Regions from separate parts of the Frondihabitans sp. 4ASC-45 genome, predicted to be linked through region 2. Evidence: predicted binding sites of a transcription regulator. Region 2 holds the regulator's gene; the other holds the start of a gene.
The links. The regulator HrcA, encoded in region 2, represses chaperone genes, less so after heat shock. The targets are predictions, from matches to a motif close to TTNGCACTCGNNNNNNNCGAGTGCNAA.
Positions count from the first base shown of each region.

Region 1: the regulator HrcA is predicted to act here: its motif matches at 5,298-5,324, upstream of groES (co-chaperone GroES).

Region 1 is NZ_JBCEBN010000009.1:119,782-135,482, forward strand. It holds gene tsaE (tRNA (adenosine(37)-N6)-threonylcarbamoyltransferase complex ATPase subunit type 1 TsaE) at 1-439, shown strand, start outside; gene tsaB (tRNA (adenosine(37)-N6)-threonylcarbamoyltransferase complex dimerization subunit type 1 TsaB) at 667-1,398, shown strand; gene rimI (ribosomal protein S18-alanine N-acetyltransferase) at 1,395-1,865, shown strand; gene tsaD (tRNA (adenosine(37)-N6)-threonylcarbamoyltransferase complex transferase subunit TsaD) at 1,862-2,920, shown strand; gene VH571_RS14165 (DUF4190 domain-containing protein) at 3,211-3,774, shown strand; gene VH571_RS14170 (hypothetical protein) at 3,771-3,962, shown strand; gene VH571_RS14175 (class I SAM-dependent methyltransferase) at 4,073-5,281, opposite strand; gene groES (co-chaperone GroES) at 5,419-5,715, shown strand; gene rarD (EamA family transporter RarD) at 5,841-6,842, shown strand; gene VH571_RS14190 (ABC transporter substrate-binding protein) at 6,954-8,285, shown strand; partial or broken gene VH571_RS14195 (GNAT family N-acetyltransferase) at 8,564-8,739, opposite strand; gene VH571_RS14200 (ABC transporter ATP-binding protein) at 8,909-9,631, opposite strand; gene VH571_RS14205 (ABC transporter ATP-binding protein) at 9,691-10,722, opposite strand; gene VH571_RS14210 (branched-chain amino acid ABC transporter permease) at 10,715-11,701, opposite strand; gene VH571_RS14215 (branched-chain amino acid ABC transporter permease) at 11,714-13,135, opposite strand; gene guaB (IMP dehydrogenase) at 13,443-14,945, shown strand; gene VH571_RS14225 (hypothetical protein) at 15,436-15,701, shown strand, end outside.
Region 2 is NZ_JBCEBN010000002.1:121,110-136,810, reverse strand. It holds gene VH571_RS04280 (PhoH family protein) at 1-587, opposite strand, end outside; gene VH571_RS04275 (histidine triad nucleotide-binding protein) at 580-954, opposite strand; gene VH571_RS04270 (16S rRNA (uracil(1498)-N(3))-methyltransferase) at 1,028-1,768, opposite strand; gene dnaJ (molecular chaperone DnaJ) at 1,771-2,877, opposite strand; gene hrcA (heat-inducible transcriptional repressor HrcA) at 2,970-4,001, opposite strand; gene VH571_RS04255 (DUF4870 domain-containing protein) at 4,147-4,560, shown strand; gene hemW (radical SAM family heme chaperone HemW) at 4,811-6,037, opposite strand; gene VH571_RS04245 (DUF1990 family protein) at 6,040-6,690, opposite strand; gene VH571_RS04240 (hypothetical protein) at 6,897-7,055, opposite strand; gene lepA (translation elongation factor 4) at 7,093-8,943, opposite strand; gene VH571_RS04230 (pyridoxal phosphate-dependent aminotransferase) at 9,066-10,205, opposite strand; gene rpsT (30S ribosomal protein S20) at 10,503-10,763, shown strand; gene holA (DNA polymerase III subunit delta) at 11,081-12,106, opposite strand; gene VH571_RS04215 (ComEC/Rec2 family competence protein) at 12,022-14,481, opposite strand; gene VH571_RS04210 (NAD-dependent epimerase/dehydratase family protein) at 14,657-15,535, opposite strand; gene VH571_RS04205 (helix-hairpin-helix domain-containing protein) at 15,627-15,701, opposite strand, start outside.

The DNA.
Region 1 (15,701 bases), on a different contig from region 2:
CGTGCTGACCGGGCCGCTCGGAGCCGGGAAGACGACGATGACGCGTGGTCTTGGCCGCGGTCTCGGGGTGCGGGGTCAGGTGGCCTCGCCGACGTTCGTGCTCGCGCGGACTCACCCGTCGCTCACCCCGGGCGGAGTACCGCTCGTGCACGTCGACGCGTATCGCCTGGGTTCGGCGGCCGAGCTAGACGACCTCGACATCGACTACGACGCGTCAGTGGTGGTCGTGGAGTGGGGTGCCGGGCTGCTCGACGGTGTGGCGTCGTCGTGGCTGGACGTGAAGATCTCGCGGCCCGTGGGTGCTGGGGCTGGTGTTGGTGTTGGTGACGCGGATGATGCGGGCCTCGACGCGATCGACGCCTCTGAGGTGCCGGACGAGCCGCGTCACGTGGTCGTCGAAGCGCACGGGCCCCGCTGGCACGGAGTTTCGCTGGGCTGAGTGGCCGGAGGTTTAGCAGGGCGGGGGCATCGACGCGGGCGTGGGCACCTCCGTGGAGGCGTTTTGCGCGCGGTCAAATTTGATGCCGCGCAAAACGTCTCTGAGGAGGTGCCGCCACCGGCGAATCAGATCGGGGTGCGGGGAGGCCGGGCGGGCCCATGATGCGGACTCGGCACCATCAGGATCCGTGGTGCCTTGTCCGCATCGTGGGCGAATACAGTTGACAGATGCTTCTCGCCATCGACACGTCGTCAGGAACCTCGGTGGCGGTGGTCGACCGCGACGGCGGCGTGCTCGCCGAGGTGACCGAGCTCGATACGCGCCGCCACGCCGAGGTCATCGGCGAGTCGATCGCGTTCTGCCTCGATGCGGCTGGCGTCGCTCCGGACGAGCTCAGCGCCGTCGTCGCAGGCATGGGCCCGGGGCCCTTCACCGGGCTGCGGGTCGGCATCGCGGCCGCGCGAGCATTCGCGTTCGGAGCGGGCAAGCCCTGCCTGCCGCTCATCAGCCACGACGCCATCGCGTTCGAGCGGCTCGGAGGGCTGGCCCTGGCGATCAGCGGCGCAGCACCCGACCCCGCCGCCTCCGAAACCGCAGCACCCGAGCCCGCAGCACCCGAGGCCGTCGCCCCCCTTCTCGTGATCACCGACGCGCGACGCCGCGAGCTGTACTGGAGCGCGTTCAGGGGACTCGACGGCGCCGGGCTGCCGGTGCGGCTGGCAGCGCCCGGGCTGGCCCGCCCCGCTGAGCTCGATGAGGCTGTCGCCGGATCCTGCGGTTCGGCCTTCGTCGCCGAGGCGACGCGAACCGACCCGACCTCCACTCCCGTGTCGGCCGCCGCCCTGGGCATGCTCGGCGAGGTGCTGTTCGCCGCAGGGCGTCCGTTCGCCCGCGACGAGCCGCTCTACCTGCGCTCGCCCGACGTGACCGTTCCGGGCGCGCCCAAGAGGGTCTCGTGACGAACGCCGAACCGGTCTACCGGCGTGCCGTGGCCGACGACCTCGACGCGATCATGGCGCTCGAGACGGCGCTGTTCGTGAACGACGCCTGGAGCCCCGAGCTGATGGATGCCGAGCTGGCGAATCCGCAGGGCTTCTATCTGATCGCCGAGCAGGGCGAGGGTGTGGTCGGCTACGCCGGGCTGCTCTCGCCTCGGGGGGCGCCGGAGTCGGACGTGCAGACGATCGCGGTGGCGCCCGAGGCCCGGCGACAGGGGATCGCTCGCGCCCTGATGAACCGTCTCCTCGCCGAGGCGGTGGAGCGCGGCGCCCGCGAGACGTTCCTCGAGGTGCGCGTCGACAACCCCGGCGCGCAGGCCCTCTACGAGTCGCTCGGCTTCGAGGGGATCGCCGTCCGCCCCCGCTATTACATGCCCGACGGCGTCGACGCCCTCGTGATGAAGAAAGACCTGGAGCAAGCCGAATGAGCGCCACCGACCCCCTCGTGCTCGGCATCGAGACGAGCTGCGACGAGACCGGAATCGGCATCGTGCGCGGCCGCACCCTGCTGGCCAACGTCATCGCGTCGTCGATGGACGAGCACGCGCGCTATGGCGGAGTCGTGCCCGAGATCGCGGCGAGGGCCCACCTCGAAGCACTGCAACCGACGCTCGAGGCCGCGCTCGCCGAAGCCGGCGTCACACTGGACGACCTCGACGCCATCGCGGTGACGAGCGGCCCGGGCCTCGCCGGAGCACTCATGGTCGGCGTCGGAGCGGCGAAAGCGCTGGCGCTCGGCGCAGGCAAGCCCCTGTACGCCGTCAACCATCTCGTCGGACACGTCGGCGCCGATGTGCTGCGAGACGATGGCAGCGAGATCGAACTCCCCACCATCGCCCTGCTGGTCAGCGGCGGACACACGTCGCTGCTGCACGTGCGCGACCTGCTCGACGACGTCGAACTGCTCGGCGAGACGATCGACGACGCGGCCGGCGAGGCCTTCGACAAGGTCGCGCGCCTGCTCGGGCTGCCCTACCCCGGAGGGCCGCAGATCGATCGGGTGGCGACCGATGGCGACCCGAAGGCGATCCGCTTTCCACGCGGGCTCACCCTGCCGAAAGACCTGGCTCAGCACCGCTACGACTTCTCGTTCTCGGGCCTCAAGACGGCGGTCGCCAGGCACGTCGAAAAGCTCCAGAACGCAGGATCCGACGTGCCGACCGCCGACGTCGCCGCCAGTTTCCGAGAGGCCGTCGTCGACGTGCTGCTGACGAAGGCGCTCGCCGCATGCGCCGAACTCGGCGTGCCGCGCCTCCTGCTCGGCGGCGGTGTCGTCGCCAACGCGCGCGTGCGCCAGGTCGCGGCTGAGCGGTGCGCTGCGGCGGGAATCGAACTCAGGATCCCACCGCTCGCCCTCTGCACCGACAACGGCGCCATGATCGCGGCTCTCGGCGCTGAGCTGGCGTCGCGCGGGCGGGCGCCCAGCCCCCTCGGCTTCGGCGCTGACTCGACGTTGCCGGTGACGAGCGCGCAGGCCAGCTGACGCCCGTTGCGTGCGTGCGTGCGGGTGGGTCGGCTAGGGCGCTCTAGGTGATCTCGGCAATTTGAGAGTGATTTCTGGTCGTCGCCCCATTTTTCTCCGTGCTTGTGGGAGGCGCCGAACGGATCGCTCTCAAATTGTTGACGATCGGGTCAGGTGAGGCCGGGGCGAGTCAGACCGGAGCTGTCGGCGGTGGCGGAGACTCCTTTTGGGGCCTCCACCCTCTGCCTGGCGGCGGGTACTGTCGGGGATGAACGACCCACGGCCGCGATCACAGACCGGAGCTAGTCACCATGACCGACAACAACTCACACGACCGTCCTTCCGCCGACGACCAGGCGCGGAAAGACTCGGAGCAGCCGCCGAGGTACGAGCCGAACCCGACCTACGGGCAGCAGCCGAGCGGGCAGCAGCCGACGTATGGCCAGCAGCCGACCTACGGCCAGCAGAACGCGCAGCCGCCGGCGTACGGTCAGCAGCCGACTTACGGCCAGCAGCAGTACGGCCAGCAGGCCTATGGCCAGCAGCAGCCGAACCCGTACCAGCCGTACGGCCAGCCCGGTTACGACCGTCCGACCACCAACGGGCTTGCGATCGCGTCGCTGATCACGGGCATCGCGGGGCTCACGATCTTCCCGGTCGTGCTGCCGAGTATCGCCGCCATCATCCTGGCGATCATCGCGCGCGGGCAGATCAAGGCGCGCAACCAGGGCGGCAAGGGACTCTCGCTGGCCGGCCTCATCCTCGGCATCGCAGGCGTCGTCGTCGCGATCGGCATCATCATCCTCGTGATCGTTGCATTCTCGGCTGGATACTCGAACGGCGACTTCGACCCCTCCTCCTACCCGAACACGTGATCCCGGCCCTCTGGAGGCTCGGGCTGCTCCTTGCCCTCCGCTCCAGGGTGCGTCCGGGTGCGCCGGGCACCCTGCCGGCCACGGCGACGCGCGTCATCCTCGGTGTCTGGATCGCTGCGCTGGCCGTGGCGGCGCTCGTCGTCGTGGCGTGCGTCGCCCTGCTCGTCTGGGTTGTCGTCCGGGCCTGAGTGCCGCGCAGTGAGCGAAGGCGCCTCGAGTGGCAGTGCCGCGAGATGGCCGTACCTGCGGCTGTGGTGCCGATCGGCGGGAGATCGGGCCATCTCAGGCATCGCCTGAGCTAGGCACCGAGATCAGCCGCGACCACGCGCTCGCAGAGCAGCGCCGTGTGTCGGCCCGCCACTCGCGTCAAGATCAGTGTGGCCTCGTTCGCGCCCTTCAGCTGCAGCTTCTTGCGGAACGCCGCCGGGTCGACGTCGACCCCGCGCTTCTTGATCTCTACCCGGCCGATGCCGCGCGTCTTGAGCTCCTGGCGCAGGAGCTTCTCGTCGAGCGGGAACGTCTCGATCACACGGAAGCACTGCGCGAACGGAGTGGCCCGAGCGGTCGCCGACGACAGGTAGGCGATGTCGCGGCTGATCGTATGCGCATCAAGGGTCCGGGCCAGATCGCCGATCAGGCGGGCCCGGATCACAGCGCCGTCGGGTTCGTAGACGTACTCCGCGAGTTCGGCCACGTCGACGTCGTCCGAGTCTCCGGGGGCCGTCATCTCGGAGGGCCCGTCCGGGCCGAAGACGAGTGCCGCGCGGCCGACGCCCGGGCGAGCCAGATCGCCGAACCAGACGCCGACCTCGACCACCGAGCGGTTGACCGAGATCCACTGGCATTCGGCATCGGTCGGAAGCAGATCGCGGTCGACGCCGGGGCCGAGCTTCACTCCGGTCGGAAAACGCGAAGCGAAGGCGAACGCGGTGTCGAGTGTCGGAGACCACTGACTCGGATCCTGAATTCGTGAGGTGTTGGCGTGGCCGGCCGTCCGGCGCGCAGGATCCAGGAACACGCCGTCCACCCCCGCCAGATCCACCTGTTCGGCGTCGCCCAGTCGCACCTCGGCGCCGCTCCACGGGGCGAGGTTGTAGGTCGCGACGGCCGCGGTCACCTCGTCGCGGTCGACGGCCAGCACTCCCAGCTCGAGCGCCGCGAAGGCCAGGGCGTCGCCGCCGATGCCGCAGCCGAGGTCGGCCACCCGGGTGACGCCCGCCCGACGGAAGCGGCCCGCGTGGGTGGAGGCGACCGCGAGGCGTGTGGCCTGCTCGAGCCCGGCCTCGGTGAAGAGCATGCGCTCGGCGAAGTCACCGAACTTGGCACGACCCTTGGCGCGCAGCCGCGACTGGCCGAGCACCGCGGCGACGAGCTCGGGCGAGTGGCCGGCTTTTCGGAGGCGTGCGACCTGCGACACCACGTCCGCTTTCTGGTCGAAGGCGGGCAGCGAATCGAGCAGCCGCAGCCCCTCGGGCGTGAGGAGCTCGCGGAGCTCGGAGGATTCCATGAGTTCATCGTCGCACCTGGCACTCGGATTGACCGAGTGCCAGCCACGCTCTAGAGTTTGTTCTGGCACTCACACGCGTGAAGTGCCAACCAGAGATTTCCAGAGTCACGCCGCTTGTGAGAAAGAAGAGGTCAACCGTGTCGGTCAACATCAAGCCGCTCGAAGATCGCATCGTCATTCGTCAGGTCGACGCCGAGCAGACCACTGCTTCCGGCCTCGTGATCCCCGACACCGCCAAGGAGAAGCCCCAGGAGGGCGAGGTCGTGGCTGTCGGACCGGGTCGCATCGACGACAACGGAAACCGCGTTCCCCTCGACGTCGCCGTCGGCGACAAGGTCATCTACTCGAAGTACGGCGGAACCGAGGTGAAGTACTCGGGTGAAGACCTGCTGGTGCTCTCGGCCCGCGACGTGCTGGCGGTCATCGTCCACTAGGTCGAAGCCCCCTGCGAAGGGCCCCGTCTCACTGGAGACGGGGCCCTTCGTCGTTGGCGCTCCCGTGCCGGGGTGTGGCAGTCCGGAACCCCTCCGATGACGGAGGTCGTCGATAGTCTTTCCCAGTGAAAGACGACATCGGCACCGCCCGTTCCGGCCTGATCTACGCGGTCATCGCCTACGGCCTCTGGGGTGTGCTGCCGGTGTACTTCCTGCTTCTGCGGCCCGCAGGCGCCGTCGAGATCGTGGCGTGGCGGATCCTCTGGTCTCTCGTCTTCTGCGGGGTGCTCCTCGCCGTCACGCGCTCGTTCGGCCGTTTCGTCGCCCTTCTGCGCGATCGCAGCATCGCCGGCACACTGGGGCTCGCCGGGGCATTCATCGTCGTCAACTGGACCACCTTCATCTTCGCGACGCTCTCCGGGCACGTCGTCGAGGCGGCCCTCGGCTACTTCATCAATCCGGTGGTGACGGTGCTGCTGGGCGTGCTGCTGCTGCGCGAACGCCTGCGGGTGCTCCAGTGGGTGGCCGTCGGCATCTCACTCGTCGCGATCCTGGTGATCGCCATCGGCTACGGCCGGTTCCCGTGGATCTCGCTGATCCTGGCGTTCTCGTTCGGCTTCTACGGTCTGATCAAGAAGAGGGTCGGAGGCCGGGTCGACGCGGTCAGTGGCCTGAGCATCGAGACGCTCGCGCTGGCAGTGCCCGCGGCTGTCGCCCTCGTCGTCGTGAGCGCGACCGGCTTCACCTCGCAGACCGGCGGCCTCGCGTTCGGCTCGTCGGGCACGCTGCAGACCGTGGCGGTGGTCGGCACGGGCGTGATCACGGCTGTTCCGCTGCTGCTCTTCGCGAGCGCGGCACGGCGGCTGCCCCTTTCCACGCTGGGGTTGACGCAGTACATCGCGCCCATCCTCCAGCTGATCGTCGGCGTCGCCCTCCTGCACGAACCGATGACGACCGCTCGGTGGATCGGATTCGCGCTCATCTGGGTGGCCCTCGTCGTGCTCAGCACCGACGCCGTCCGTGCGGCCAGGCGCGGTCGACCCGAGCCCGCAGTCGATATCGCCGCCGACGAACCGCAGAAGCACGCAGGTGATTCATCACGAATTGCTAACGAAACCGCAAGGTGACGCCCGCAACACACGGTCGAAACAATCTGCACATAGGTTCTAACCCATTCACACGGTTGGGCCGCGCACCATCGCGCGGCCGCATCACCACCGTCAAGAAAGGGTTCACGGATGATCCGATCCATCACCGCCCTCAAGGGACTAGCCGTCATGGGGGCAGCCTCCATGCTCCTCGTGGGCTGTTCCTCGACAGGGGCAACGCCTTCCAACACGTCGTCAGCGTCGTCGACCGCGAAGGCCGATCCGGCCGCCAACTGCAAGGTGCCCTCGTCGCCGAGCACTGACGCGATGAAGATCGGCACCATGCTGCCGCTCACGGGTTCGCTCGCGTACCTCGGACCGCCCGCCATCGCCGGCGCCGGGCTCGCTCTCGAAGACATCAACAAGGCCGGCGGCGTCGTCGGCAAGCCCGCCGAGATCTCGACCGCCACCGACTCCGGCGACTCGACCGACCTCACCGTCTCGAGCGCGGCTGCCGCCAAGCTCAAGGCCGCCAAGGTCTCCGTCGTGCTCGGCGCCGAGTCGTCCAGCGTCACGCTGAACGTGGTCGACCAGATCACCGGCAGCTGCACCATCGAGATCTCGCCCGCCAACACAGCGTCGACTCTCTCGGGCTACTCGTCGTACTACTACCGCACCGCACCGCCGGACTCGGTCCAGGGTTCGGCTCTCGGCCAGCTCATCGTCAACGACGGTGCCGCCAAGGTCGCGTTCCTCGTCTTCAACGACTCGTACGGCACCGGCCTCCGCGACTCGACCCAGGCCGCCATCGAGGCAGCCGGCGGCTCGGTCGTCTACGGCGGCAAGGGCAAGAGCCAGGAGTTCCCTCCCGGTCAGACGACCTTCTCGTCCGAGGTGACCGCGGCGCTCGCCGCCAAGCCCGACGCGATCGTCATCCTGGCCTTCGACGAGACCAAGTCGATCGTTCCCGAGCTCGTCTCGCAGGGCGCCAACCTGTCGACCGTCTACATGTCGGACGGCAACACGGCCGACTACTCGAAAGACTTCAAGGCCAAGACCCTCTCGGGCGCCCAGGGCACCATCCCCGGCGCGCAGCCGAACGACAGCCTCAAGAAGCGCCTCAACACCTGGTACAAGACGAACAACGGCAAGGCGCTCAGCGACTACTCGTACGCCGCTGAGTCGTACGACGCAATCATCCTGACCGCTCTCGCCGCCGAAGCCGGCAAGGGCACCGACGCTCCGACGATCCAGTCGAAGATGGCCGCTGTCTCGGGTGCCGACGGTGGTACGAAGTGCACCACCTACGCCGAGTGCAAGAAGCTCCTCGACGCGGGCACGGACATCCAGTACACGGGCCCCTCGGGTATCGGACCGTTCAACAAGAACAACGACCCGTCGAGCGCCTACATCGGCATCTACAAGTTCGACAAAGACAACAAGCCGGTTTACCAGAGCAGCATCCAGGGTGACGTGAAGTAATTCACCACCCCTGACACAGAGGGCCCGGCGGGAGCGATCCTGCCGGGCCCTTTGGCGTGTCGGGATGGCGTGCGGCGAGCTGAGGCCGGGGCCGTGGCCGGGGACCTGAATTCAGGTGCGCCGGGGGCGGACTCAGGTGCGAGCGGCGCCTCGGATCCTGAGTTCAGGTTTCGAGTTTCGTCTCCGCCCGTAGTTCAGGCGCGGAGCGCGAATTCTCCTGCATTCAGGACGAGGTTGCCGACGAGCGGGGAGGGCAGGATCCTGCGGCTCGCTCCGTATCACTCAGCCAGGATGCGCTGGAACAGCCGGTGATCCTGCCAGCGTCCCGCGATGCGCAGGTAGTCGCGCGCGAAACCGAACTCTTCGAAGCCATTGCGGCGCAGAACCTGCTGCGATGCAGCATTGTGCACGAGCGTGCCGGCTGAATCCGATGCAGCCCGAGTCCGCCTGCAGCCTGTGGCTGGCCGGCATGCGCGACGGCAGCGCCGACGATCGAGAGCGCAGGATCCTGCGGTCCGCCGCTCAGCCAGCCCTCGAGCCGCCCCACATGCCGAGTGGCGGCATCTGCCGCTTTGGCCGAAGCCGAAGTCGCAGATGCCGCCACTCGGGGCAGGCGGGCGGGGCTACTCGCCGTCGACGTCTTTCGCCAGGGTGCCGAGGTAGAGCTCGATCACCTTCGGGTCGTCGGCCAGCTCGCGACCGGTGCCCGAATAGGCGTTGCGGCCCTGGTCGAGCACGTAGCCGCGGTCGCAGATCTGCAGGCAGCGGCGGGCGTTCTGCTCGACCATGATCACCGAAACGCCGGCCTTGTTGATGCGACGGGTGCGGATGAAGGTCTCGTCTTGACGCACGGGGGAGAGCCCGGCGCTCGGCTCATCGAGCAGCAGCACCTTCGGGTCCATCATCAGGGCTCGCGCCATGGCGACACTCTGACGCTCGCCACCCGACAGCGAGCCGGCGCGCTGGTCGCGACGGTCTCGGAGCACGGGGAAGAGATCGAAGATGACGTCGAGGCGCTCCTCGAACTTCTTCGGGCGGAGGAACATGCCCATCTGGAGGTTCTCGACGATGGTCAGCGACGGGAAGACGTTGTTCGTCTGCGGAACGAACCCGACACCGGCCTGGACCAGCTTGTTGGCCTTCAGGTTGGTGATGTCGCGGCCCGCGAGCGTGACCGACCCGGAGTGGATCTTGACGCCGCCGAACAGCGCCTTGAGCAGCGTCGACTTTCCCGCGCCGTTCGGCCCGATGATTCCGATGAGCTCGCCCGGATAGCAGACAAGGTCGCAGTCGTTCAGGATGTTGACGCCCGGGAGATAGCCGGCGACGAGGTGCTCGGCGCGCATGATCGGCTCCTGGCCGGCGAACTTCTCTGTGCCCTTGTGGGTGCTGGTGTCGAGGATGCTCATGCTTTGCCTTCCGATGCCTTGCCGTCTGCGCCGTGCTCGGTCTCGGCCCGGGCGGCGTCCTCTTCTTTGACCTCGGCCTCGAGCTCTTCGAGTGAGTCGTCGGTGAGGAGGGAGTCGTCACCGAGGTCGGTGTCGTGGTGGGCGCCGAGGTAGGCGTCGATCACGGCCTGGTTGTCCATCACCGTGTCGGCGGGGCCCTCGGCGACGATCTTGCCCTCGGCCATGACGATGACCCAGTCCGAGATGTGCCGCACCATGTGCATGTCGTGCTCGACGAAGAGGACGGTGGTGCCCTCGTCGCGGAGGCTCTGGATGTGCCCGAGCAGCGACTGCGTCAGCGCGGGGTTCACGCCGGCCATGGGCTCGTCGAGCATGATCATCTCGGGGTCGCTCATGAGCGCCCGGGCCATCTCGAGGAGCTTGCGCTGGCCGCCCGAGAGGCTGCCCGCGTAGTCGTCCTTCTTCTCGTAGAGCTTGAAGCGCTGCAGCAGGTCTTCGGCCTTCGCCTCGATCTCGGCCTCGCGCTTCTTCCAGAGCGGCTTGACGATCGCAATGAAGAAGTTCTCGCCCGGCTGGTCGCGCGCTCCGAGGAGCATGTTCTGCATCACCGTCAGGCGCGAGAGCGCCTTGGTCAGCTGGAACGTGCGAACCATGCCGCTCTTGGCGACCTTCGCCGCGCCGACCGCGCCCATCGCCTTGCCGTCGAAGACCCAGCGGGCGGTGCCCTCGCCCCGGTTGGTGAGCGACGGAGCCGAGTTCGGCTTGTCGAAACCGGTGAGGAGGTTGAAGAACGTGGTTTTACCGGCGCCGTTCGGGCCGATCAGCGCGGTGATGGCGCCGCGCTGCACCTCGACGTGCTGCACATCGACGGCCGTCATGCCCCCGAATTTGCGGATCACATTGTCGACGGTGAGGATCGGGTTCGGTTTGGCGGATCCTGGTTCTTCGGAGACGGTCGCGAGCTTCTTGCGAAGTTCGACGCGGTCGTAGTCGTAACCGGGCTTCAGGTTGGTTGTGGTCTCAGACACTGAACGACAGCTCCCTCTTATTACCCAGGATTCCCTGTGGTCTGAAGATGATCAGGCACATAAGTGCGATTCCGACGAGAACGTACGAGAACTGCACGGTCTGCTGGGCTCCCATGATCGAGTCGGGGATGAAATCCTGCGCCAGCGTCTGGATGAGAAGACGCATGACGAAGAACAGGATCGCGCCGAGCACGGGGCCGAAGACGGTCGCCGCACCACCCAGCAGCAGCGCCGTGTAGATGAAGAACGTCGTCGAACGACCGAGGCCGTCCGGCTGCACCGACGACGGCAGCACGTAGATGATTCCGGCGATCGCGCCGATCACACCGCCGAGCACCAGCGCCTGCAGCTTGTAGCTGTAGACGTTCTTGCCCAGGCTGCGAACCGCGTCTTCGTCTTCGCGGATGCCCTTGAGCAGGCGACCCCACGGGCTGCGGGCGAGAGCCCAGATCAGCAGGAGGAAGAGGGCGACGAGGCTCCAGCCGACGATGCGGATCCACCAGCCGTTGACGCCGTTGTTGTCGTACGTGAACCACAGGATGGTGGTGGTGCCGTTCGGCAGGGGCGAGAGAGCGGTGAAGGCGCCGTTGTACGAGTTGCCCGTGATGCCGTTCGATCCGCCGGTGAGATCGGTGAGGATGCTCGAGCGGCCGACCATGCGGATGATCTCGGCGGCCGAGATCGTGACTATCGCGAGATAGTCGCCCCGCAGTTTGAGCGTCGGCAGACCGAGGATGAACGCGAAGACGAGCGCGCAGAGCATGGCGACCAGGACGGCCGCGAAGATCGGCAGACCCCGCTCGACCGCGATGGCGAAGCCGTAGGCGCCCAGCAGCAGGAACGCCGCCTGGCCGATGTTGAGCAGACCCGCGAAACCGAAGTGCACGTTGAGGCCGATCGCCGCGATGGCGAAGGCGGCCGTCGTCGGCGCAAGCGCCTGGACGGTCAGGGATTGGAAGAGATTGACGATGTAGTCCATGAGTTGTCTCCCTTAACCGATGCGCTCGCGGCGGCCGAAGATGCCCTGCGGCCGGAACAGCAGGATGAGGATGAGGATGAGGAGGGCCGTCGCGTACTTGAAGTCACCGGGGAGCACGAGGTTCGTGAGCTCGACGATGATGCCGACGATCATGGAACCGACCAGGGCGCCGAACGCCGTGCCGAGGCCGCCGAGGGTCACCGCGGCGAAGATCAGCAGAAGGATCTGCAGACCGGTCTGCCAGTTCACCCCGTTCAGCACGAGGCCGAGCATGACGCCCGAGAGGCCGGCGAGACCGGCGGCGACAGTCCACACGAGGCGGATGATCCGGTCGACGTCGATGCCCGAGGCGGCGGCGAGCGACGGGTTGTCCGAGACCGCGCGGGTGGCACGGCCGGTGCGGGTCTTCAGGAGGAAGAACCCGGCGCCGGCGAGCACGACGATCGAGATGCCCATTGCGACGTACGACTGGATGGTCAGCGTCACGCCGCCGATCGTCACCGTCTCGGGGTTGGCGGTCGAGATGCGCACCGTGGCCGCGCCGTAGAAGTACTGGAAGGCGTACTGCAGGGCGATGGAGAGGCCGATAGTGACGATCATGAGCTGCGTCAGGCTGAGCCGCTTCTTGCGCAGCGGCTTCCAAATCAGGGCGTCTTGGAAGAACCCGGTTGCCGCCGAGATCACCACCGTGACGACCGCGGCGAGGATGAGGTTGAGCCCCAGCACGTTCGCGAACGTGTAGGCGAGCAACCCGCCGAGCGTCACCTGCTCGCCGTGGGCAAAGCTCTGGAGGCCGGTCGTGCCGTAGACCAGCGAGAGGCCGATGGCAGCGAGGGCCAGAAGGAGGCCGAGCCGGATCCCGGAGACCGCCTGCTGGGCGAAGCGCTGCCAGGTGACGTCGTTGGTCGCGGCGTTGTCGATGGTCGCGCCCTTCGTGGTCGTCAGCTGAAAGAGCGTTCCGGCCGACGAGCCGAGACTCACCTGGACCTTGCGGTCGTTCGTGCCGGCGTTCGCCAGGAACTGCCCGCTCGGCAGGGTCGACTCGTCGAGCGACACGGTGTAGGTGCCCGCCGTCTTGGCCGGAATCACCCAGCGGCCGACCGCATTCGTCGTGCCGGTCAGGGCATCGCCCGACTCGGGCTTCGCCGAGATGGTGACGCCCTCGGCGGGCTTGCCGTCGCTGGTCTTCAGCGTGCCCTGGATGCACGCGGTCGTCGCATCGGCCACACAGGTCGTGGTCGCCGCCTGCGCCGAGGTCGGCGCGAGCACGAGCGAGGCGAGGCTGGCCAGCAGCCCGAGCATCAGCAGTGATGCCACGACGACCAGCGAGTGGCGGGTGGGGATGCGGGAGCGGGAGCCCGATCGGGTATCAGAACGCGTTCGCAGGGAGCGGGAACTCCGGAGCGGTGGTGTGTTCGTGGGCACGAGAATCACAGAACCTCCTGGACGGCCCAGTCGGACATTTCCCCGAGGGTCTGGCTCGCCGTCGTCGTTGACAGTACTTTCCCTATGTGTCGGCTGTGTTTCCGCGAAAACACGGTAGAGACACAGGAGTCTAAATGGTTCCTAGGCTCGTCGCGGTACCGGTGGCTCGTGTCGGCGCTGTTGCGGGTCCGTGGCGGGCCTGCTCCACTCCGGTCTCGGGAATGATCGCGTGCCCCGCGGGTTAAGATGTATCACCGGTGCTCGACGGCGAAACCGGTTCCCACTGTCGCAGCTTCATTCACTCAAAAGGTGGCTCATGGACCAGCCGGATCCCTTCGGTTTCATCGGACTCACGTACGACGACGTCATGCTCCTGCCCGGGCACACCGACGTCATCCCGTCCGAGGCAGACACCTCGTCGCAGCTGACGAAAAGGATCCGGGTGGCGACGCCGCTCCTGTCCGCGGCCATGGACACCGTCACCGAATCCCGCATGGCCATCGCCATGGCGCGCCAGGGCGGTCTCGGCATCATCCACCGCAACCTGTCGATCGCCGACCAGGCGGCCCACGTCGACAAGGTCAAGCGCAGCGAGTCGGGCATGATCACCAACCCGGTCACCACGACGCCCGACGCGACCGTCGCCGACGTCGACGCCCTGTGCGGTCAGTTCCGTGTCTCCGGCCTCCCGGTCATCGAACAAGACGGCACGCTCGTCGGCATCATCACGAACCGAGACATGCGCTTCGTCTCGAAGTTCGAGATGGCCAGCACGCTCGTGCGCGACGTCATGACGAAGGCGCCGCTCATCACCGCGGCCGAGGGCGTCGATCCCGACTCGGCGATCGCCATCTTCGCGCAGCACAAGATCGAGAAGCTTCCCCTCGTCGACGAAGCCGGTCGCCTCCGCGGTCTCATCACGGTCAAAGACTTCGACAAGACCGAGCAGTACCCGAACGCGACCAAAGACGACGCGGGCCGACTTCGTGTCGGTGCGGCGATCGGCTTCTTCGGCGACGCGTGGCAGCGCGCCCAGGCGCTCCGCGACGCGGGCGTCGACGTCCTCGTCGTCGACACCGCCAATGGCGAGAGCTTCGGCGAGCTCGACATGATCAAGCGCATCAAGGCCGACCCGACCTTCGCCGACATCGACGTGATCGGCGGCAACGTCGCAACGCGCTCGGGTGCCCAGGCCCTCATCGACGCCGGCGCCGACGCGATCAAGGTCGGCGTGGGCCCCGGCTCGATCTGCACCACCCGCGTCGTCTCGGGCGTCGGCGTGCCCCAGGTCACCGCCGTCTACGAGGCGTCGCTCGCCGCACGCGAGGCCGGCGTTCCGGTCATCGCCGACGGCGGCCTGCAGTATTCCGGCGACATCGCCAAGGCCCTCGTGGCCGGCGCCGACACCGTCATGCTCGGCTCGCTCCTCGCCGGCTGCGACGAGAGCCCGGGCGAGATGGTGTTCGTGGGTGGCAAGCAGTTCAAGGCCTACCGCGGCATGGGCTCGCTCGGAGCCATGCAGACCCGCGGCAAGAACACCTCGTACTCCAAAGACCGCTACTTCCAGGCCGATGTGCCGAGCGACGACAAGCTCATTCCCGAGGGCGTCGAGGGCCAGGTGCCGTATCGCGGCGCGCTCGCCAACGTCGTGTACCAGCTCGCCGGCGGGCTCCGCCAGTCGATGTTCTACGTCGGAGGCCGCACGATCCCCGAGCTGAAGGCCCGTGGCAAGTTCGTGCGCATCACCGCCGCGGGGCTCAAGGAGAGCCACCCGCACGACCTGCAGATGGTCGTGGAGGCGCCGAACTACCGCCGGTAGTCGCTAGGCAGCGCTTTCCGGAGAGGGCACCGCCGATGGGCGGTGCCCTCTCCGTTTTGCGGTGGTGAGCGGGGATGTGTTTCGCCACGAGGGCTGTGGAGAGCGCGAGCGAAGGATCCTTGGGGTCGTCAAAGCTCGTCGCATGCGATTCGATCTTCCGCCCGGGCCATTCGAGGGCGTCTATGTCTCGAGGGGTGGCCGCGCACTCGAGACCTTCCGGCAGGCCTGCAAGTCGGGTGTGCTTCGTCGAGTGAGAGCCGGCGCGTACGTTGACGCTTCGCTCTGGGAGGCCAGCGATCGCCGACGGCGATCACTCCTGATCATTCAGGCGGTGGCGGCGTCGCGCGGGTTTCAGGATGTGCTGTCTCACGAGTCGGCTGCCGTTCTGCTGGGATTGCCGCTACTGAACGAGCCTGAAGAGGTGCACTTCACGAGCCCGGAGATTCGGAGCACCCGGTCGCGGAGCGGGGTGACGTGGCACGCTGGTCCGTTGACCGCGACCGACGTCATCGAGATGCCACCATTCACACTGACCTCGCCGACACGGACTCTCGCGGATATCGCGCTCGGAAGTTCTTTCCCCGACGCGGTCGCGGTCTGCGACGCGGCACTTCGACTCGAAAGAACAACCATTGATGCCATTGCGTGCGCCCTGGGAGATTCCGGCCGGACCCACGGGCGCCAGCAGGCTCAGCGTGTACTCGCCTTTGCCGATCCTCGGGCGGCCAATCCAGGTGAAAGCCTCTCGCGCGTCGT
Region 2 (15,701 bases):
TTGTCGGTGAGGGTGCCCGGCAGGAAGCCGAGCCGCTCACCGGCCTCGACGGCGGGCCGCGTGAGGATGATGCGCGAGACTTCGCGCCGCTGCAGCGCCTGGACGGCCTTGGCCATCGCGAGGTAGGTCTTGCCGGTGCCGGCCGGGCCGATGCCGAAGACGATCGTGTTGTCGTCGATGGCGTCGACGTAGTCTTTCTGGCCGAGCGTCTTCGCCCGGATGCTCTTGCCCTTGTTCGTCAGGATCGTGGTGCCGAACAGCTCGGCGGGGTGACCCTTGCCGCTGTCGAGGATCTCGCCCGTGGTCGCGACCTCGGCGGGGCCGAGCTCGTGCCCCGACCGCACCATCGTCACCAGTTCGTCGACGAGGTCGCGCGCACGGCGGACGTCGTCTGCGGGGCCCTCGAGTGAGACCTCGTTGCCCCGCACGAGCACTCGCACCGACGGATACCGCTGTTCGACGGTGCGCAGCAGGCGATCCTGCGGGCCGAGTAGCTGCACCATGGCCACGCCATCGATGGTGAGGTCGTCGCGAACGGTGGAACCGGTGCCGCCGGCACCGGTGGGGCTTTCGGAGCTACTAGGCAAGTGAGCCTTCCTGGAGGGTGCCCGCCATGACGTGGGCGTGAACGTGGAAAACGGTCTGACCGGCTGCTTCGCCGGTATTGAAGATCAAGCGGAACTCACCCGGCGTGAATTCCCGGATGACGGCAGGATCCGCCGCCAACCGCGATGCGACATCGACGATCTCGGCGAGCAGCCCGGGATCGCCTGCGGCCAACTCGACCACATTCGCGTAGGCGGCGGTCTTCGGTACGACGAGGAGGTGCACGGGTGCTTTCGGCGCGATGTCTTCGAAGGCGATCACCGAATCGCTCTCGAAAACGATCGTCGCCGGGATCTCTCGACGCACGATTCGCTCGAAGATCGTCGGCTCGGCTGCGGAGGTGCTCATGCCCCCATCGTAACGAAGGCGACCGACACCGGACCGGGCCGAGAAAGCGGGTCGCAGGAGCCGCAGCGCACCGTCACCAGCGCCCGAGTCGCAGACTCAGCGCGGCCAGCGCGGCCGGGCCCGCTGTCGAGGTGCGGAGCACCGAGTCGCCGAGGCGCACAGCGATGGCGCCAGCCGCCTCGAGCGCCTCGATCTCGTGCGGCGTCACGCCGCCCTCCGGGCCGACGACGATGACGACGTCGCGAGTGTCGGCCTCGTCGCCCAGATCGACGGTCGAGAGCGCAACGGTCGCCGTGGGTTCGAGCACCAGCACTCGTGCCGTCGCCGCCCGGGCCACGAGCTGGGCCGTCGTCGCGACCTCGGACACCGTCGGCTGCCACGCCCGAATCGACTGCTTGGTCGCTTCGCGCACGATGGCGCGCCAGCGTGCCAGGCCTTTCGCTACCTTCGGCCCCTCCCACCGCGAGATGCTGCGCCCCGCCGCCCAGGGCACGACCTCGTCGACCCCGAGTTCAGTGGCCGCCTGTACGGCGAGCTCGTCGCGATCGCCTTTCGCAAGCGCCTGCGCGAGCACGACACGACGAAGCGGACCAGGATCCGCAGCCACCGTCTCGACGCGAAGCACGAGTCGGTCTCCGCTCGCCTCCTGCACGGTTCCCCCGACGACGAGCCCTCGCCCGTTGCCGACTCGCAGCGCCTCGCCGATTCGAACCCGGCTCACCGTGACGGCATGTCGGGCTTCGGCGCCGGTCAGCACCACGTCGGAGCCGACCGAGGTCTCGGTCAGCTCGTCGGCGAGGTAGAAGTGCGCCACGATCAGAAGTTCAGAAACCGGTCGCGGAGCTTGCCGAAGAGACCCTGCTGAAACTGCGAGAGCTGCGGCGAGTCGTGCTTGCGGCCGGAGGCGAACTTCTCGACCAGCTCGCGCTCCTTGTGGCTGAGCTTGGTCGGGGTGACCACCTGGATGCCGATCTTGAGGTCGCCGCGACCCGTGCCGCGAAGTCGCGTGACGCCGCGGTCTTTGATCGTGACGACGTCGGCGCTCTGCGTGCCCGGCTTGACCTCGACCGAGATGTCGCCGTCGAGGGCCTTGACCGTCGTCGTCGTGCCGAGGATCGCATCGGCCATCTGCACCTCGAGGGTTGCCAGAAGGTCGTCGCCGTTGCGGCTGTAGACGTCGTGGTGCTTCACCTTGACCTCGAGGTAGAGGTCGCCGTTCGGGCCGCCGGCGGGGCCGACCTCGCCCTGGCCGGGCATCTGCAGGCGGATGCCGGTGTCGACGCCCGCGGGAACGTCCACGGGGATCGTGCGGCGGGCGCGGACGCGACCCTGGGCCTGGCAGGTCGGGCAGGGGTTCGGGATGACCGTGCCGTAGCCGCGGCAGGTGCCGCAGGGGCTCGAGGTCATCACGTTGCCGAGGAGCGAGCGCACCTGGCGGTTGATCGACCCGGTGCCATGGCAGATGTCGCAGGTCTGCGGGCTGGTACCCGGTGCGCAGCACGAGCCGTTGCAGGTCTCGCACAGCACGGCCGTGTCGACCTCGATGTCGCGCTGCACGCCGAAGATGATGTCTTCGAGGTCGACCTCGAGGCGCAGCAGGGCGTCTTGCCCACGCTCGCGGCGTGACCTGGGGCCCTGCCGCTGCTGGTTGCCACCGAAGAACGCGTCGAAGATGTCACCGAAACCGGCGCCGCCGCCGCCACCGCCCCCGAAGCCCGGCTGCGGGCCGAGGTCGTATCGCTCCCGCTGCTGCGGGTCGCTCAGGACGTCGTAGGCGTGCGTGACGTCTTTGAAGCGGTCCGATGCCTCGGGGCTCGGGTTGACGTCGGGGTGGAGCTCGCGTGCGAGCTTCCGGTACGCCTTCTTGATCTGTTCCGGGGTCGCGCTGCGCTCGACTCCGAGGACGTCATAGTGATCTGCCACTGGTCTCCGTCGTGCTTTCGTAAGGGGATTCGGTGAGTCTTGGGGAGGGATCCTGAAGCTCAGGATCCGACGGGAAAGGGTGCGAAATCGTCTCAGTCGTTGCCGAGAAGGCCACTCAGGTAGCGTGCCACCGCGCGGACGGCCGCCATGTTGCTCGAGTAGTCCATGCGGGTGGGGCCGAGGACGCCCAGCCGGGCCACCTCGCCACCCGACGCCGTATAGCCGCTGGCGAGAACGGACGTCTGGCCGAGGCCGAACGAGTCGTTCTCGCGGCCGATGCGCGCGATGACGTCGGCGTCGCCCGCCGGGCCGTCGCGCATCTCGCCGAATAGTCGAAGCAGGGTGACCTGCTCTTCGATGGCTTCGAGAACGGGAAAGAGGTTGCCCGAAAAGTCGTCTTCGGTGAGCACGAGGTTCGCGGTGCCGGCCATGACCAGGCGTTCTTGCCGGCCTGCCGTCGCCTCGTCGACGAGGGCGGTGCAGACGGCCGCCACGAAGGCGGCGCGCTCGGGGCGGAACTCGGTCGGCAGCGCGGTCAGCACGGCGGCTGCTTCGGCGAGCGTCTTGCCGCCGACACGGGTGTTGAGTTTCGCGCGGAGCTCGCCGACGAAGGCCTCGTCGACCGCGATCGCCGTCTCGATGCTTCGTTGCTCGACGTGGCCGGAGTCGGTGATGAGCACCGTCATCAGGCGGGTCTCGCTGAGACGAACGAGCTCTACGTGACGAACCGTTGCTCGGGAGAACGTGGGGTATTGGACGAGCGCGACCTGGTTGGTGAGCTGCGAAAGCAGCCGCACCGTTCGTGAGAGAACTTCGTCGAGATCGGACGAGTTGCCGAGGAACGTCTCGATCGCCGTGCGCTGGGCTGCGGTGAGCGGCCGCAGGTCGGCAAGTTGGTTGACGAAAAGGCGGTACCCCTTGTCGGTGGGCACTCGACCGGACGACGTGTGGGGCGCGGCGATCAACTCTTCTTCTTCGAGCAGAGCCATGTCGTTGCGGATCGTGGCCGCGGAGACACCGAACTGGTGGCGCTCGACGATCGACTTCGAACCGACGGGCTCGCGCGACTCGACGTAGTCGTGGACGATGACGCGGAGAACCTCGAGACCTCGCTCGCTGACCACGGTCGCCTCCCTCCACGAATTCGGAACGTCGCACGGCTGGCACTCGCTCCGTGAGACTGCCAATGGTACTCCACGCCCCCGACAAGCCCTGGTCGTGGGGCGGGGCGTGCCGCTAGGCTCGCTGACCGACGACGATTGGCGAGACATGACCGGCACACCTCCCCCTCCGCCCCCGACCGACGGCCCGTACGGCGGAAACCAGCCTCCCTACGGCGGCAACCAGCCGCAGCAGCCGCTCCGGCCCGAAGACGAGAAGCTCTGGGCCACGCTGATTCACGTGGGAGGCATCTTCTACTTCCTGCCGTCGCTGATCGGCTACCTGATGTTGCGCGACCGCGGGCCCTTCATCCGCGAGCACACTCGCGTCGCCCTCAACTTCCAGCTGACGATGCTGATCGCCAGCTTCGTTGGCGGCCTCCTCTCGATCGTCGGCATCGGCCTGCTGATCGTGGGCGCCGTCTGGATCGACAACATCGTCTTCTCGATCATCGCCGCGCTGGCGGCCAATCGCGGCGAGTACTACCGCTACCCGCTGAGCATCGAGTTCATCAAGCCCTGAGGCGCTCCGCGAGTCTCCTTGCGAGCTGCCGCGCGACGGTAGAGCCCCGAGTGTCGCCAAATGCCGGCAGGGGCCTGGCCGAACGCGCATTAGGCGGCACTCGGCAGAAGCTGCTCGGCCTGCCGCTGGCCGGGCACTGGCTGAAGCCCCGAGTGCCGCTAAATGCCGGCTGAGGTCTGGCCGAGCCAGCATTAGGCGGCACTCGGCGCAATCGACGACCGAGCCAGGGCCGGGCGGGGAGCGGACGAGCTCAGTCGCCGAGCAGACGGCGCACGACGGCGTCGGCGAGCAGCCGACCGCGAAGCGTCAACCGGATCGTGCCCGCAAGCGCCCGCCTGCCGTCGACCAACTCGTCGGCGATGAGCCCGGCGACGGCCTTTCTGCCGGTCTCGTCGAGCTCGGCGACGAGCAGGCCGTCTCGGATCCTCGTCTTCAAAAGGACGTTCTCGACCGCACCGGTCTCGGCGTCGAGGGTCTCTCGACCGGCCGCGGGCGAGACGCCCGAGAGCACGCGCTCGGCGTAGGCGGCAGGGTGCTTGACGTTCCACCAGCGGACTCCCCCGACGTGGCTGTGAGCGCCGGGGCCGACTCCCCACCAGTCGTGGCCGCGCCAGTACGACAGGTTGTGCCGGCTCGAGTGCTCGTCGCCCCGCGCCCAGTTGCTGACCTCGTACCACTCGTAGCCCGCCGAGGCGAGGCGCGCGTCGGCCAACTCGTACATGTCGGCGGCCGTGTCGTCGTCGGGCTGAGCGACCTCGCCACGCCGGATCTGCCGGGCGAGCTTCGTCCCGTCTTCGACGATGAGCGAGTAGGCCGACAGATGATCGGGCTCCTGGGCCAGGGCCTGGTCGAGCGAACGCTCCCAGTCGCCGAGCGTCTCGCCGGGCGTGCCGTAGATGAGATCCAGGCTGACGTCGAGCCCCGCGTCTCGGGCCCATTCGACGACGAGCGGGATCCTAGCCGGGTCGTGCGTGCGCTCCAGAGTTGCCAGCACGCTCGGAACGGCCGACTGCATGCCGAAGCTGACGCGCGTGAACCCACTATCTTTGAGCGCCCGGAGGTACTCGGCGTCGACCGAGTCGGGATTCGCCTCGGTGGTGACCTCTGCCCCGTCTTCGAGCGACCAGGTGTCGCGGACCGCTGCGAGCATCGCCGCGAGATCGCTCGAGGGCAGCATCGTCGGTGTGCCTCCGCCGAAGAAGACCGTCGATACGACGCGGTCGGGAAGACCGGCAGACCGAAGGATCCGCCCGGCCCCCTCGATCTCACTCACCGCCTGGCCGGCGTAATCGCTCCTCTTCACCCCGCGGAGCTCGTCGCCCGTGTAGGTGTTGAAGTCGCAGTACCCGCACCGCACGCGGCAGAACGGCACGTGCAGGTAGACGCCGAAGTCGCGAGCGTCGACCCCCTCGACGACGGATGCCGGAAGGGCGCCGTCGGCGGGCGCGGGGTCGCCGAGAGGAAGAGTGCTGGGCACGCCTAGTCGCCGACCAGCACGCGGAGGTAGCGCTGGGTGAATTTGTTCTGCTGCGCGCGGAGGAACGGGGCGACGAGGCGCCACTTCCAGTTGGCGGGACGCGAGAACGCGCGAATGGTGAGCCACACGGAGCCGTCGTCGGTCTGGTCGATGACCCACGACTCCTCGCCGCTCTCGGGGTGACCCTCGAGGGTGCCGTAGGCGAAGCCCTTGCGGGTCGGCTCGTCGATCACGTAGACCACACGCACCGGCGCGCGGTTGGTGCGGCCGTAGGCCTTGATCGAAAGCGTGGCGGTTGTTCCGGCAGTGAGGAACGGCTCCCCTTCGGGCGAGAAGTGGGACTCTCCGTCAGAGGGCGAGTAGTCGGCACCCTCGAGCGGGTTGCCCTCGTCGTCGAAGGTGACGGGCGTGTACGCGCCCTCCTCGACGGTCGGCACGGAATCGACGTGGACGTCGATGCCGCTGCGCTCCTGCACCTTCCAGGTCATGATGGCCGACCAGGCCGCCTCGAAGCGGGCGTCGCCGTGGCCGATGCGGGTGCGGTACTCGACGGGGCGGAAGCCCTTCGGCGGGTACTGCATCAGGTCGGGGGCCTGCGTTGCCCCGACCTGCCCGTAGGTGGTCTGGGTGTCGGTGTGGGTCGCGCGGCGCATCCGTCGAGTCTAACGCCGGGGCCTGGGGTGCTCGCGCTCTGAGCCGAGTGCCGCCTATTGCCGGTTTGAGCGCGTGCGCGTCGGCATTAGGCGGCACTCGATGCCGCGCGCGACCGGACGCCGCCGAGTGTGCGAAAACCGCCCCTCGCGAGAGTCGCGGGGGCGGTTTTCGTGCACTCGATGGGGCCGGGCCCCAGCGCTTGGGGTCAGCGCTTGCCGGTGACCGACCGGACGATCCAGCCGATCACACCGATCGCGACCACGACGAGGCCGATGAACAGCAGGAACTTGACGGCGGCGCCGATGAAGCTCAGTCCGAAGAGGACGATTCCGACGATGATGAGGATGATAAACAGAGCAGGCATGCCCCTAAGCATGCCCGCTCTCGTCGTCGGCCGCGTGCTACTTCTTCTCTTTTTTCTCCACGTCGCCCGAAAGCGCGGCGATGAACGCCTCCTGAGGAACGTCGACGCGACCGATGGTCTTCATGCGCTTCTTGCCCTCTTTCTGCTTCTCGAGCAGCTTGCGCTTGCGGCTGATGTCGCCGCCGTAGCACTTGGCGAGAACGTCTTTGCGCATGGCGCGGATCGACTCGCGAGCGATGATGCGGGCACCGATCGCGGCCTGGATCGGCACCTCGAACTGCTGGCGCGGGATGAGCTCGCGAAGGCGGCCCGTCATCAGCACGCCGTAGGCATACGCCTTGTCGCGGTGCACGATCGTCGAGAAGGCATCGACCTGTTCGCCCTGCAGAAGGATGTCGACCTTGACGAGGTCGGCCTCCTGCTCGCCGCTCGGCTCGTAGTCGAGAGAGGCGTAGCCCTGGGTCTTGCTCTTCAGCGAGTCGAAGAAGTCGAAGACGATCTCGCCGAGCGGCATGTTGTAGCGCAGCTCGACCCGGTCTTCACCGAGGTACTCCATGCCGAGCAGGGTGCCGCGACGCGACTGGCAGAGCTCCATGATCACGCCGACGTAGTCTTTCGGCGCCAGGATCGCGGCCTTGACCATCGGCTCGGCGACCGACGAGATCTTGCCGTCGGGGAACTCCGACGGGTTGGTGACCGTGACCGTGTTTTTGTCTTCGGTGGTGACCTCGTAGACCACGCTCGGCGCGGTGGTGATGAGGTCGAGGTTGAACTCGCGCTCGAGGCGCTCCGTGATGATCTCGAGGTGCAGCAGGCCGAGGAACCCGCAGCGGAATCCGAACCCGAGCGCGACAGACGTCTCGGGCTCGTAGACGAGGGCGGCGTCGGAGAGCTTGAGCTTGTCGAGCGCCTCTCGGAGCACCGGGTAGTCGCTGCCGTCGATCGGGTAAAGACCGGAGAACACCATCGGCAGGGGCTCGGTGTAGCCGGCAAGGGCCTCGGTCGCGGGCTTCGCAGCGGTGGTGACCGTGTCGCCGACCTTCGACTGGCGAACGTCTTTCACGCCGGTGATCAGATAGCCGACCTCTCCCACGCTGAGGCCCTGCGACGAGATGGGCTCGGGCGACGAGACACCGATCTCGAGGATGTCGTGCACCGCACGGGTCGACATCATCTGGATCTTCTCGCGCGGCGACAGGGTGCCGTCGATCATGCGCACGTAGGTGATGACGCCGCGATAGCTGTCGTAGACCGAGTCGAAGATCATGGCACGGGCCGGAGCGTCTTTGACGCCCTTCGGCGCGGGGATGCGGTTGACCACGACGTCGAGGAGCTCTTCGACTCCGACACCGGTCTTGCCGCTCACGCGCAGCACGTCTTTCGGGTCGCCGCCGATCAGCTGCGCCAACTCGGCCGCGTACTTGTCGGGGTCGGCGGCCGGCAGGTCGATCTTGTTGAGCACCGGGATGATCTCGAGGTCGTTCTCAAGAGCGAGGTACAGGTTGGCGAGCGTCTGGGCTTCGATGCCCTGAGCAGCGTCGACGAGCAGGATCGCGCCCTCGCAGGCGGCGAGCGACCGGGAGACCTCGTAGCTGAAGTCGACGTGCCCCGGAGTGTCGATCATGTTGAGCGCGTACGTCTTGCCGTCGAGGGCCCATGGCATGCGCACGGCCTGACTCTTGATCGTGATGCCGCGCTCTCGCTCGATGTCCATCCGGTCGAGGTATTGAGCGCGCATGGCACGGTCTTCGACGACGCCCGTGATGCCGAGCATGCGGTCGGCGAGAGTCGACTTGCCATGGTCGATGTGCGCGATGATGCAGAAGTTGCGGATCGCGTCGGGCGCGGTCGACTTCGGCTCGAGGGCGGTGACGGCTTTGGGGCTCACGGAGACTCTCTGATTGCAAACGGGAGTGCGGTCCGTCGATTCTCCCACGGACCGGCGACGGTGCGGTTCGTCGGCGCCGGGTCGGATCCTTCGGTTCTGTCCTTAGGGGCCGAAGACGAGCGTCAGGGCGCGGGAAGCGCCGAAAGCCCGCGAGTGAGAGCCTCGGCGGGAGAGGCGAGGCTGATGCGGATCCAGCCCTCCCCCGTGCGGCCGAATGCGCTGCCCGGGGCGACGGCGACGCGGTGACTCAGAAGGAAGTCCTCGGCCCAGGTCGCGACGTCACCGCGCGAGGCGTGGGAGACGTCGATCCAGAGGTAGAAGGCGCCCTCCGGGTCGAGATAGGTGAGGCCGCGCTCGTCGAGAAGGGCGCGGGCGAGGTCGAGGTTCTCTCGGTAGTGCTCGCGAGCGTCGGCCACCGGCTGGTTGTCGCCGGTCACGGCGGCGAGGGCGGCGTACTGGTCGGGCTCGGCGACGCAGCTGATCTGGGCCTCCTGCACCGTGCGCATCGTGTCGGCGAGACCCTTCGGCGTGACGAGATACCCCACGCGCACGCCCGTCATCGCGTACGTCTTACTGAGAGAGAACACGCTGAAGACACGATCGTCGTCATCCAAGGCCGCGAGACTGACGTGCTTCGGCCCGTAGGTGAAGTACTCGTAGACCTCGTCGCTGATCACCCAGAGGTCGTGGCGTTTCGCAAAATCAAGGATCCGTCGGAGCGTCGCTTCCCCGAACACCACTCCGAGCGGATTCGACGGGGAATTGACGATGATCGCCCGCGTTCGATCGGTCACGAGGTGCTCGAGCGCCTCCAGGTCGGGCTGGAACTCCGCCTCGGGAGCGAGCTGGTAGGGCACGGCGCGGGCGTCGAGCATGTGGGCGTTCATGGTGAAGGTCGTGTAGCCGGGATCGGGGACGAGGATCTCGGATCCTGGGCTGAGGACGAGCCCCATCGCCTGGTGCAGCGCCTGCGTCGCACCGACCGTCACCCACACCTGCTCGACATCGGCCTGGATCTGGTTCTCGCGTGCGAGCTTCGCCACGAGGGCCTCGCGAAGGGGCGTGATGCCGCCGTTCGGCGTGTAGCCCGTGCGGTCTTCGGCCCAGGCGCGGCGGGCGGCGTCGATGATGTGGCGGGCCACCGGGACGTCGGGCTCGCCGACCACGAGCATCGTGACGTCGTCGAGCTTCATCGCGATCTCGAAGACGCGACGGATTCCGGAGCCCGGCACGGACTCGATGTGCGGAGCGAGGGAAGGCATGCTGGGACGCTACTACGCGGATGTTTCCTGCTTGCTTCGTGCGTCTTGGTGCCGAATCCGTCGGCAACACGCGCCTCTGCCCTGCATTGTGGGCGGAGGGACCCCCTGGTAGTGTTGATTTTTGGCTTCCGCTGCCGCTTCCCCGCTGCGCAGCGAATCGCAGCCACCGTTCATCTGGTCAGTGTCTTTCGACATCGTGCCGGGCGGACATCGCGCTACCGCGAGCAGAACTTCCCTCTAAAGGTCTGGTCGGCTGCGTACAACAACTACAACTCACTCAGACGAAGGGTCACCACCGTGGCAAACATCAAGTCGCAGATCAAGCGCATCGGCACCAACAAGAAGGCCCAGGAGCGCAACAAGGCCGTCAAGAGCGGCCTCAAGACCGCACTCCGCTCCACGCACACCGCCATCGCCGCCGGCGACAAGGCTGCTGCGACCGCTGCTCTCGTCGTCGCGTCGAAGAAGCTCGACAAGGCCGTCAGCAAGGGTGTCATCCACCAGAACCAGGCCGCGAACCGCAAGTCGGCCATCGCCAAGCAGGTCAGCGCGCTCTAAGCCGCGTCTTCTGGGCGGCTCCCGCCCGGAGCCTCGCGCTCGTACGAAGGCCCCGCTCTCCCACTGGGAGGCGGGGCCTTCGTCGTGTGCGCCGTGGGCGGGTGCTCGTCGCGCGCGAGATGGCCTGATCTACGCCGCTGTGGGGCGTTTCGACGTCGATTCGGCCATCTCGCGCCGCGGCCGCGGCCCTGCCCCGGCGTCCGGGCAGGCTGGCCCCGCGAGATCGCACTCGTGGTCGGGTGCACCCGACCACAACTGCGATCTCGGCGATCGGCAGGCTCACGTAGCCCGCGGCCGTCGCCGAATCGGCGGGAGCCTCAGCGCAGGTCGCCGCGCCGGCTGATCACACTGACCATCCGTTCGAGCGCATAGACGGGATCGCGTTCGGCGCCCTTGACGGCGGCGTCGGTCGTGGCCAGGAGGTCGATGGCGTTGCCGAGCCCCTGGTCAGACCAGGAGCTGACGTCGCGCTGTGCCTTTTGCACCTGCCACGGAGCCATGCCGAAGCGCGAGGCGAGCTCGCCGGACGACGCGCGACTACCGTTCACCTTCGCCATCGTGCGCAGCTTGTTGGCGAACGCGGCCACGATCGGCACCGGATCTTGGCCGGACGCGAGGGCGTGACGGAGCAGGATCAGGGCCTCGCCGTGCCGGCCCGCGATCGCCGAGTCGGCGACCTTGAACGCGGTGGTCTCGACCCGGCCCGCGTAGTACTTCTCGACGGTGGCCTCGGTGATCTGCGCGTCGCCGTCGGCGAGTAGCTGTTGGCATGCGGCGGCCAGCTCGGCGAGGTCGTCTTGGAAGGCCTGCACGAGGGCCCGGAGTGCGCCCGCGCTGACCCTGCGGCCCTCGGCGGCGAACTCGGCGGCGGCGAAGTCGAGCTTCTCGGTGTCTTTCTTGAGTTCGAGGCAGATGACTTCGATCGCTCCCCCGGCTCCTCCGCGAAGCGCGTCGAGTAGTTTCTTGCCCCGGACTCCCCCGCCGTGTCGCAGCACGAGATAGGTGTCGTCTGCGGGGTTCTCGATGTAGTCGAGCGTTTCGAGCAGAAAGGCATCGGTGCATTTCTCGACGTTCGAGACGCGGATGAGGCGGGGCTCGGCGAACAACGACGGGCTCGCCACCGTGAGCAGCTGCCCCGGTGCGTAGTGGTCGGCCTCGATGTCATTGATCTCGAGCCGCGGGTCTTCGGCCACGAGCTGGTCGCGGAGCTGCCTGATCGACCGGTCGGCCAAGAACTGCTCGGGCCCCGAGACGAGGATCACTCGCGCGGGCCGGATTCCGTGCCACGGCAACTGCTCGATCTTGGCCTTCGCGGTGGTGGCCTTGCCCGTCGCGCGCGCCATTTTCGTCCTTCGCTCAGCCACGCCGCCCCGACCGGGTTCGGCTCGTCGTCAAGCCTAGGGGCACCCGCCGACGCCGGGCGCGCCCCGCTCTGCCAGAGCGAGATACGGCCATCGGCGGTTCCCGTCAGGGCCACCGTCCCGTCACGGTCTGACCGGACGACCCTCGCCCCGGTTCGCTCGAGAAGGCGAACCGTCGCGGGTACGGGGTGCCCGTAGGTGTTGCCGGCTCCGACCCCGATGAGCGCGACCCGAGCGCCGAGCGATCGATACAGCTCGGGGCTCTGGTCGCGCGATCCGTGATGCGACACCTTCACGACGTCGACCGGACCGACCCCGAGACCTCGCCCGAGCAGGCGACGCTGGGCGGTCTCGTCGAGGTCGCCGAGGAGGACGGCAGACAGGCAGGATCCGGCACACCCGACCCGGGGCTCCACCCGCAGGGCCACACTGGCCCCGTTGCCCGCCTCCGTCTTCTCGGGTGGCCAGAGCACCTCGAGCGACAGATCGCCCAGGTCGAGCGACTCCTTCGGCCGAGCGTCGATCACGGTGGCCCCACCGCGGCGAAGAGTCGAGACCAGGCGCTCATCGACCGGCCCGCCACTCGGCCCCACGAGGAGAGACTGGACGCGGCCGGTGAGCGATGCGGCGGCCCCGACGTGGTCGGCGTCGAAGTGCGTGAGGACGAGCAGATCCAACCGCTGGATCGCGAGGAGGTCGAGACACGACCGCAGGAGCGTGGCGTCGTCGCCGGTGTCGACCAGCGCGACGCGCTCCGCCGACCGAAGCAGCACCGCGTCGCCCTGACCGACGTCGCACTGTGCGATCTGCCAGTCGGGAGGCAGGGTGGCGCGTCGCCCGAGTGTGCCGCCGACCGCGACGGCGCCGAGCGGCAGCAGGAGGCCCGCCAGCACGAGCGTGGTGACGAGCCGGCTCCGGCGGCGCGACGGCAGCAGAATCGCCACACCCGCGAGTGCGGTCGCTACGACACAGACCACGATGGCGAGGAGGGAACCGTCGGTCTCCAGCCTCATCGACGGCAGGGCGGCGGCGCCGCGGGCGACGAGGGCGATCCACGAGGCGGGGGCCCATGCGGCCGCGGCAGCGACGCCCGCGCCGAACGGCCACACCGGCCCCAGCAGGCAGGCCATCAGGCCGAGCACGGTGGCGAGCGGTGCCGCAGGATCCGCGAGCACGTTCGCCGGCACCCCCAGAACGGCGATGCCCGGGTCGAGGCTCAGCAGCAGCGGTTGCACCGCGGCCTGTGCGGCAACCGGCACTGCGAGCGCAAGGGCCAGCGGCTCGGGCATCACTCGAGCGAGGAGCGCAACGAGCGGCCTCGTGAGCACGACGAGCCCAGCTGTCGCGAGAACGGAGAGCGCGAATGCGTACGACCGGGCCAACCACGGGTCGATGATGAGGAGGATTACGACGGCGAGCGAGACGAGTGGCAGACCGCGCACGGGGCGACCCACGGCCTGGGCGACCAGGGCGAGAACGGCCATCACGGCGGCGCGGACGACGCTGGGATCGGGGGTGACCAGCACGACGAAGCCGGCGAGGACGACGATGGCGAGTGACGACACCAGGATCCTTGGCCCTCTGAGAAAGGCCCCGATTGCGAGGATCAGCGCGACGAGCACGGCGCAGTTCGCTCCGCTGACGGCGGTGAGGTGTGCCAGCGACGAGGCTTTCATCGCGGCGTCGAGGCCTTCGTCGACGTGGGAGGTGTCGCCGATCGTGAGGCCCGGCAGCAGGTCTCCGCCGTCGCCGGTGAGGCCGTGGGATGTGCGAGCGAACGACTCCCGCAGGGTGGCCGCGACGGCGTGGACGCCGTAGGCGCGCGACACGACCTCGATGTCGCCGGCGGGTCGAAGCAGAAAGGCGACGCTGCCGCCCGGGTCGGCCACGCCGAGACGGCCGGTGAGTAACACGCGGTCGTCGGCGCCGGGTAAGCGCTCGGCCTCCAGCCCCAGCACGAGCATCGGCACGTTCGCTCCCGACACGACCGGCACACCCCGTGCGCGCACCTCGGTGACCGCCAGAGCCACCCGGTCTGCGGTGGGCACTCCGACGACACGCCCGGTCACCTCGACCGTGGCTGACCTATCCGCTAGAGCGACCAGTCGTTCCGGGGTACGGGCGGGTGCCTGCAGCGCAGCGATCGCGGCCAGCAGGGCGACAACCAGCAGCGCCAGCGACACCGACGCGAGCGTCGAACGCCATCGCCGGGCGACCAGTGCGCAGGATCCGAGCGCGGCGACCCCGACTCCCCCGCAGACCGCTGCAGTGGGCCCGAGTGCGCCCGGCTGAGGCAGCACTCCCGCCAGGGCCGCCCAACCCAGCGCTGCCGGGGCGCCCAACCGCACGTCGATCACGGCGCAGCCCTGCTCCAGCCGCGGGCAGCGGAGGGTGGGCTACGTCGGGCGGAGCAGTCGTGTGCGGAGGGCATGCCTCGACAATAGAAAAGGTGACGACCACCGCGACGGGCCCGCGAGCTTTATGTGGATAAGTCGTTGTCGGGTCGGCCTGGGGAGACCGTGTCGGCGATTCTTAGAGCGCGTGCCCCTGCTCGTCGAGGTAGTCACGCCACGACCGAGTGGGATTCCAGCCGAGGAGTCGGCGGGCTTTGGCGGTCGAGATACCGGAGGCGTCGACTCGGTCGAGGGGTCGCAGCTCGATCTGGTCTCCGTAGTGCTCGTGCAGAAGCGCGGCGAAATCGTGCCCGCCCGCATTGTCGGGAGAGGCGATGTAGAACACCTCATGGCCCGGAAGGTCGGACTCGGCCGACAGCACGAGGGCGTCGGCGAGGTCGTAGACGTCGATGTAGCTCCACAGATTGGCGCTGAGGTTCGAGGGGTCTCGCACCTGCTTGCCGAGGTTCTCCTCGTAGTTGTCTTCGTTGTGCACCGTGCTCGGCCGGATCGAGATCGCGCGAATGTCGGAGCGGCGCACTGCAGCATCCATGAGCTGCTCACCGAACGACTTCGACAGAGCATAAGGATCCTGCGGGTACAGCGGGTGGTCTTCGTCGACGGGCGCATAGTCGGGCAGGAAGGGCCGCTCCGGGAAGAAGTTGCCGACGATACTCTCGCTCGACACGTTGACGAAACGCGTGACACCGAAGCGGACGGCCGCCTCGATCAGGTTGAACGTCGACATGAGGTTGGTCTGGAAGACGACATGCGGCGGGTTGCCGGTCGGCTGCGGGATTGCCGCGACGTGGACGACCACATCGGCCCCGGCGACGACCGCGTACGCGGAGCCGGCGTCGGTGAGGTCGGCCATCATGTAGCGCCCCGGTACGGTGACGCCGGCGTCGAACACCGGCCGCACCAGATCGACGCCGAGCACATCGTGACCGCCGGCTACGAACGCCTCGACCGCGGCCCGACCGACTTTGCCGCGGGATCCTGTGATTACGACCTTCATAGTGTTCTCCCTCGAACCGGCATCCGGCACTTCGATCGAATCCGAGCGACACGACATAGACGAACTTACTCAGGGTCGGGTGAAAGCGCCGTCACCGCACCACCACCCCGTCGCGAAGCTTCTCGAGCTTCTTCTCGCCGATGCCCGTGACGTCGAGGAGGTCGTC